2 regions of the Ectobacillus soli genome follow, and region 1 is predicted to be linked to the other one. Evidence: riboswitches for the same ligand, from Rfam matches in the RefSeq annotation. Region 1 holds a riboswitch; the other holds the start of a gene.

What was found. A riboswitch is a leader RNA that binds a small molecule or an ion and turns the genes downstream of it on or off. The one in region 1 is predicted to bind S-adenosylmethionine.
Region 2: linked by a shared signal. The riboswitch ahead of ACAN53_RS05245 (MetQ/NlpA family ABC transporter substrate-binding protein) and the one ahead of ACAN53_RS02155 (MetQ/NlpA family ABC transporter substrate-binding protein) in region 1 are both predicted to bind S-adenosylmethionine.

The regions. Positions count from the first base shown of each region.
Region 1 covers NZ_JBGJZM010000001.1:416,313-420,356, forward strand. Annotated here, with positions in the region: gene comGF (competence type IV pilus minor pilin ComGF) at 1-220, shown strand, start outside; gene comGG (competence type IV pilus minor pilin ComGG) at 223-585, shown strand; gene ACAN53_RS02140 (shikimate kinase) at 590-1,084, shown strand; gene ACAN53_RS02145 (YqzE family protein) at 1,165-1,365, shown strand; gene ACAN53_RS02150 (P-loop NTPase family protein) at 1,724-1,966, shown strand; SAM riboswitch class I at 2,180-2,286, shown strand; gene ACAN53_RS02155 (MetQ/NlpA family ABC transporter substrate-binding protein) at 2,382-3,206, shown strand; SAM riboswitch class I at 3,295-3,401, shown strand; gene ACAN53_RS02160 (methionine ABC transporter ATP-binding protein) at 3,469-4,044, shown strand, end outside.
Region 2 covers NZ_JBGJZM010000001.1:999,975-1,004,018, reverse strand. Annotated here, with positions in the region: gene ACAN53_RS05255 (LLM class flavin-dependent oxidoreductase) at 1-67, opposite strand, end outside; gene ACAN53_RS05250 (M20 family metallopeptidase) at 132-1,346, opposite strand; gene ACAN53_RS05245 (MetQ/NlpA family ABC transporter substrate-binding protein) at 1,362-2,186, opposite strand; SAM riboswitch class I at 2,433-2,538, opposite strand; gene ACAN53_RS05240 (aldo/keto reductase) at 2,704-3,693, opposite strand; gene ACAN53_RS05235 (hypothetical protein) at 3,782-4,044, opposite strand, start outside.

The DNA of each region.
Region 1 (4,044 bases):
GTTGATTCTTCAGAAAGACGATGGGCAAGTTATAACGTTTGAAAGAAGTGGAAATCAAATCATTCGGCGCGTTGATGAAAAGGGGTATGAAATTATATTACAGCACATTACAAGCGTTACATTCGAGTTACAGTCCATATCACTCCGTGTTCGTGTTAATGACATAGATATGCAAACGCATAGTGGGATGATTACACGGTTTTTCCCTTTTCAGGTATAAGAATGAGATATACAAAAGGATTTACAATGCCATTTACTCTTGCTTTTTCTTTGTTTTTGATATCGGTGCTGATTCATACAGCTAATTTGTTTTTGTTAGAGAAAAAATTTTATTTTGAAGCTGAACAAATGCTCCGTTTGGATGTCTTAATGCATAACGGAATACAGGATTTGAAGAACAGTAACAACGATTTGCAGCGAAGTACATTCCATTACGAACAAGGGGAGGTAAGCATAGATACTATAGGTTCTCCTCTTACATTCGTATCGATTACATGTAAAACATGGGAAAAAAGAACATATAAAGCGAAATTTCAGTATAATAAAGATACAAAAGAAATAACGAAATGGCATGAAGAGAGGTAAAACGATGAAGGCTTTATACATCACTGGCTTTATGGGATCTGGAAAAACAACAATTGGAAAAGAACTTGCTATGCGATGGAATGTTCCAGTTATGGATACGGATGAAGAAATTGAAAGAAAAGCAGGGAAACCAATTTCAGCTATTTTTCACGACGAAGGAGAGGATACATTTCGTTCTTACGAGTCGGACATGCTACAGTCATTACCATGTGAAAATGTCATTATAACAACAGGTGGTGGAATTGTAATAAGGGAGAAAAATCGAGAGTGGATGAAGGAGCATGGAATTATTTTGTATTTATATTGTGATCTTTCTAGCATTGTAGAAAGATTAGAAGGAGATACATCTAGACCATTGTTTAAAAATTCCGAAGTATTCAGCGAGCTTTTTGAGACTCGGCAGAAATGGTATGAGGAGGCAACATATACCATAGATACAACGAATAAGGAAATAAATTTTATTATAGAAGAGATTGAAGCTTGCTTAAAAAACCACTAAGTAGTCCATACTATAAATAATCATTCTCTCAGTTGTTTACAAATTATTGGAGAATAAAAATATTTATGGTGGTGAGCAGGATGTCTACAAATGACTATGTAAAATATGTGACGCAACAGGTGGTCACATACATGGATAGTCCAAAGCAAGATCGACTTCAAAAAAAGATGCAACGCCGTAATGAAAAAGAGCCATTTCTACAAAAATGGTTTGGTGTGGTTCCTGTAAGTATTAAGTTGATTTATGAAAAAACATTACATCATGAAAAAGATGCAAAATAAATTAACAGTCCTTTATGTAACGTAGCCGACCGTAAAATCGTACTTCTACAAGAAGTCATTCTACGGTCGGTTTTCATTTTTATTAAAATCGAAGCGTAAGAATAGAAAATAGTAGCATTTTTTATTATAATAATGGCAGGGTACAAAAATTATATGTTCTAAAAAAAGTGTAGTATCATATATGTTTAAAAAAGTCAGTAGTAAATATAGTTTGTTCACAAAAATGCCTTAAATCAATACAGGTACCGTACTTATATTGTTCTATAATGGCACTACAAGGAAAATAATTCATATAATATTGTGAAATAAATAACATGGTGGATATGAAATGAAAACGCTACCATAGAGGGAGGAGACAATGGAAAAGTTCTTTTTTAATCACAATTCAGCAGATGTAGAGAATGCAAAGTTAATTGAATATGCTGAAGTGATATACGGAAAAGGTGGGCGTTCAATATTAGAAAACTTAATGGCGAAGGCTTCTATTCGACTCCGTGACCGCTATCCATACAAATCAGATGAGCAAATTTCTTATCTTGTGAATAAAGGATTATATGAAATGTTCAGCAAATATGTAGGTGAGAAAGGAGAGAACTCATAAGGAAATTGCCTCTTGTGAGTCAGCTCTTTTTTTTTTGCAATCATTTGTCTACTTTTATGAATTCTGACAAAATAATTGTAATGGACGATGGTCAAATAAAGGGGTAGGAACGCACGAACAATTCCTTCATTCCCGCTCTTTTCGACATTACACCACAAAACGGTTGACAATTCCAACTATTCCTACTATTATTATATTAATTAAATAAAGCTTTACTTATCAAGAGTGACTGAGGGATCAGGCCCTGTGACGTCCAGCAACCTCCAAATTTGGGAAAGGTGCTACTTCCTGCAGAATAGTACTATTCTGAAAGATAAGTCGTAACAGTAGGTCTCTTTCAGATGAAAGAGGCTTTTTATGTTGTATTGAAAGACTATGCGGGGAAATAAGTAGGGAAATGAAAGGGGATTATGTTATGAAGAAATTAGCAGTATTGGTAGTGTTATTGATATCAATTGGTGTTTTAGCAGCGTGTGGGGGACAAGCGCAAACGTCATCCACAAAGAAAGAACTTAAAATAGGTGCAACAGCAGGACCGTATTCAGATATGATAACAAAAGCAATTAAACCTCAGTTAGAGAAGCAGGGCTATAAGGTGACAGTGGTAGAATTTAATGACTATATTCAACCAAACAAGTCGTTAGCAGAGGGAAGTATTGATGCAAATTTATTTCAAAATAAGTTGTATATGGAAACATTCGCTAAACAAAATAATATGCAGCTTTCTGAAGTGATAGCAGTACCAACAGCCCCAATGGGGATATACTCCAAAAAATATAAATCATTGAATGATGTAAAGGAAGGCAGTTCCATTGCGATTCCGAATGATCCAGTAAACGCAGCTCGTGCACTATTAATTTTACAGGATGCAGGTCTTATAAAAACTGATGCAAACGTAAATCCATTAACTGTATCTGAAAAAGATGTGAAAGAGAATACGAAAAAACTTGTATTTAAGCCGATTGAAGCAGCGCAACTGCCTCGTGCCATTGATAGTATCGATCTTTCTGCCGTACCAGGTAACTTTGCACTTGCTGCAAAGCTTAATTTATTGGATGCTATACAGATAGAAAAATTACGACCAGAGCATATCAACCGAGTTGTTGTCAATACGAAGGATGTAGACAGTCAATTTTCTAAGGATATAAAAGCTGCCGTGGAATCGAAAGAGTTTGAAACGATTATTGATAGCGACTTTAAAGGGTTTGGTAAACCAGCATGGATGTTGAATCGAAAGTAACAATCCGACACGAATCTACAAAAAATGATTGACAATTTTTAAGATTCATACTATTATTCAAGTTAGTTGAAAAATCGAATAACTTATTTACTTATCAAGAGTGACTGAGGGATCAGGCCCTATGACGTCCAGCAACCACCGAATTCGGGAAAGGTGCTACTTCCTGCAGAATACTTTTATTCTGAAAGATAAGTCGTAACAGTAGTCACGGTGCCTCTTTCAAATGAAAGAGGCTTTTTATGTTGCAAAGGAGAGAGAGCGTATGATTGAAATTCAGCATGTAACGAAAGAATATGGTACAAAACATGGAAGGGTTAAAGCAGTCGACGATGTATCATTAACCATTCAAAAGGGAGAAATTTTTGGGATTGTTGGATACAGCGGTGCAGGAAAGAGTTCTTTACTTCGGTGTATGAATCTGCTTGAATCTCCTACCTCTGGCAGTGTAAAAATAGAAGGAATAGAACTGACAAAGCTTACAGGTCAGGAGTTACGGAAGGCTAGACTAAAGATTGGTATGATTTTTCAGCATTTCTATTTAATTAGCTCGAAAACCGTACATGAAAATATTGCCTTTGCACTGAAAGCAGCTGGTAAAACAAAAACCGAAATTGATAAGAGAACAGATGAACTATTAGAAATGGTAGGATTACATGATAAACGTGATGTATATCCTGCACAGCTCAGTGGCGGTCAAAAACAACGTGTTGGTATTGCTCGTGCATTAGCTAATAATCCATCTGTGTTACTTTGTGATGAGGCTACTTCTGCACTTGATCCGAAAACTACGAAATCAATCTTGAAACTATTGCAATCTATTAATAAAAAGCTTGGTCTT
Region 2 (4,044 bases), 580 kb from region 1:
GCATATTTTCGTCCTCTACATTGCGAAGCCATCCTCCAAAAATCGGAAGCCAAAATCCATATTTCATAACTATTTCCCCTCTCTGTTTGCAAGTAAATACTAGAATAGAAAAAATAAATACTTCAATTAACCTACTGTACTATTTGCTCAGCTTGCTTTTTTAATTCAAACTCAGCATGGATCTTTTGAAGCAAATCACGATCAATGAGTAATCGATATCCCGTTAAGGCTAGCGCCTTTGCCCCTATAATCAAGGCCTGATCTCCTTGCTGGGAACAAGCAGCCTCACGAAACGCATCTGTATGAGCAACTAAATTATCATTTCCTATTTTTATATACGGATGAATGGTAGGAACTACTTGACTTACATTGCCAGCATCTGTAGATCCAATTCCCGTTCTCCCATCACGAAAAACAACCTCGCCTAGCTGCTCTAATTCATTAGCAACAATTTCATCAAACGTAGAATTTAATAATAGATTATCAATTTTGTTCTGGGTTTGCTCGATTTTTAAGGTTGCTCCGGTAGCAAGCGCTGCTCCTTTTGCAATATTAAACACTTTTTCAGTTACTCTCTCGCAAGCTACTCGGGTGTTTGCACGAATGAAAAAACGTGCGGATGCGTAGGCTGGAATAATATTAGGTGCATCACCGCCATTCGTAATAATACCGTGAATACGGACATCAGCTGATAATTGTTGACGAAGCGCATTTATACCATTAAATAAAGATAGAACTGCATCTAATGCATTGATTCCTTTTTCCGGACATGCAGCTGCGTGAGCCGAGACACCGTAAAAGTGAAAATCAAATGGGTTAACTGCAAGCGATTCACTCGTTGTCGACGTTTTATTATGAGGATGAATCATTAAACATGCAGACACATCTTTGAATAATCCAGCACTCACATAACTTCCCTTTGCACTTCCATTTGGTCCCCCCTCTTCTGCCGGTGTACCAAAAACAACAATTTCTCCTCCGGTCTCATCGATGACCTCAGCTACTGCAATTGCAGCTGCTACACTTGTTGTTCCTATAATATTGTGTCCGCAAGCATGACCAAGTCCAGGAAGTGCATCGTATTCAGCAAGATATCCAAGGGTAGGACCTGGTTTACCAGATTGCTTGCTTGCAATAAAACCTGTTTCATGTCCTGCAATATCTTTTGTGATTTCAAACCCTGCCTGCTCTAAAAGAGCAAGTAAGGTTTGGGAAGCAAAATATTCTTGATTTCCAATTTCAGGATTATTGTGGATAGTATGACTCGTATCAATATATACTGCTTCTGCTCTATTGATATTTTCAATAATTCTATTACGCTGTTCCTCCGCTTGTATTACAGACATATCAGCATCCCCTTTTTACAAGTTTTCAATATCCTTTACAGGAATAGACGTTGGAATTTGAGCCCCTTTATATGTTTCTTTAATGAAATTCGCAACCTCTTCTGTTTGATAAATGGCTACTAGCTTTTTCAAAGTTGGATCATCTTTACGCTTCGTTTGCGTTGCTATGATGTTTATATATGGTTTAGCCGTTTGATCTTCCCTGAAAATCGGATCTTTGCTCGGGTTAAATCCAGCATCAACTGCAATACCATTGTTTATGATGGAAGCTGCAACATCATCCATAGCACGAGGAGTTTGACCTGCAGCCACAGGAGTTATTTTTAAATTTTTAGGGTTTTCTACAATATTTTCTAATCCACCCTTACCATCAAAGCCTTGCTTTAATTTTATAAGCCCTGCTTTTTCTAAAAGAATGAGTCCACGTCCTAAATTTGTTGTGTCATTCGGCACTGCAATTTGATCCCCATTCTTCAAATCCTGTACACTTTTTATTTTTTTAGAATACAAGCCTAAAGGCGCGAGTACTGTCGTTCCAATTGCTGTTAGATCTAGATTACGATCTTTCTTAAAGGAATTGAAATACGCTACCGTTTGAAAAGCATTCACATCTACTTCACCATTGCTAAGTGCAAGGTTTGGTTGGATATAATCTGAAAACTTAACGATTTCAATATTAATACCTTCCTTTTTTGCTTTTTCTTTAACAAAATCCCAAACACGTGTATCAGATCCACTAATACCCACCTTAATTGTTTTTTCTACAGGAGTAGATGTTTTGTTACTGCATCCAGTTACAATTAGTAGAATGCTAGCTAGTACGAATAATAGTTTTTTCATGTTTAATCCCCTTTTCCTTTCATGAGTGAACCTCATAATACTTCTAACTCGTTTTTATTTTCCATAGTTCATATGCAGTAGGGTTATGGTAGGTTGATGTAATCCATGCTTTTTTAAGCTTATGTACATGTAATAATTCAACTCTTCTTTACATGAAGTAATCCCCTACTACAAATAAAAAACCTCTTTCTAGAAAATAGAAAGAGGTTGAAATGTTAACAAAAATATGAAAACATTTATAAACTCTTCTTATCTTCCAAGCACTTTTGCTTGCTGGAATTAGCACAGTATTCAAAGAGAATCCGCTGCCGAGGTATCATAGGGCCAGTCCCTCCACCTCTCTTGATAAGAATTCGGAAAATTTATTATATTTTGTAGAGTGTCTTTATTCTAATAATTTTGTAAAAGAAAGTCAATAGTTTTTACCCATTAATTTTATCGGATTTTACTGAATTTTATCATATGCATAAAAAAAAGAACACCTTGTAGGTGCCTTTCGTTAAATCGTATTCCGATTTTAATTGGCAGTTACCTGCTTTGACATCCTATCTATCTCATTAAGATGCTGTTCCGATAATTTGAATCCAAGCGTCCCGATATTTTCCTCTGCATGTCGAATCTTCGATGCTCCTGGAATCGCCACCACTGTGTCTCCGTGAAAATGAATTAACCAATTTAATGCAATTTGACTGGTTGTTACGTTATATTCTAAAGCTAGTTTATCTAGAAGATCAATGAGTGGCTTTGTTTTTGCAAGACCTGTAGGTTTGAAATAGGATAAATATTTCCGAGGTCCTGTAATTTTTTTCACAAGTTCTGGATTTTTATGAAACTTGCCCGATAATATTCCTTGTTCAAGTGGAGAATACGCAATAATCGTAATGCCTAGCTCTTTAGCAGCATCCATAATACCGTTTTTCTCAATGCGACGATCAAGTAAGCTATACTTCACCTGATTAGAGGCAAGTGGGTATCCGAACTCCTGCAAAACCGTATGAGCTTCCCTCATTTTTGATTCATTAAAATTACTTACGCCTGCATAACGGATTTTTCCTTCCTTTATGAGCGAAGCCATTGCAATTAACTGTGAGCGAACATTTGAAAGTGCATAGGGTTGATGAATTTGATACAAGTCTATTGTGCGGCCTTTTAAAGCATGTATTCGATTATCGATTGTAGCAGTAATACTACTAGCAGATCGAAATAGTGGCCACCACTTCGTTGCAACTAGAGCATCCTTTGCTTCTTCACCAAGCATTACCAAAGCTTCTGCTAATGCTTCCTCTGACTGCCCTTTTCCATATACTTCAGCGGTATCAAACCAATTGATTCCACCTTGCAAACTAGTCTTGACAATGTTACGAATGTCGTCCTGCGATAAAACTGGCCAAAACCGACCTACCATACCGCTCCCTTTACTAAATTGCCAACATCCAAGACCAAGTGCGGAAATCTCCAATTCTGTTTTTCCGAGTGTTCGAAGCGGTATAGCCGTTTGGTTTAGCATTTGTTTCCCCTCATTTCAATTGTGTATGCACAAATAAGCATAGCATAAGTGACCGAAAGAGCGCACTTTAAACACATTATCTCTTGCATCATGAAATTTGGTTTTTCGTCCCTGTTCTTCGTTTTATAAATAGGATAAGGGCAATTAAGAAAACGAGAACAATACTAGCTGCCGTTACAATATGCTGAACATTAGGTACAGTAATCGCCATTGTCACTGTATTTTCACTAGTAGGATCAATTTGCCATTCCAAATCCTTCCCATCAAAAGATACATCATTCGCATTTGAAGTAATTGCTTTGACAGGGAGAGATACTTTCACACGCAAATCAAGGTTTTGTCTGATTTGAC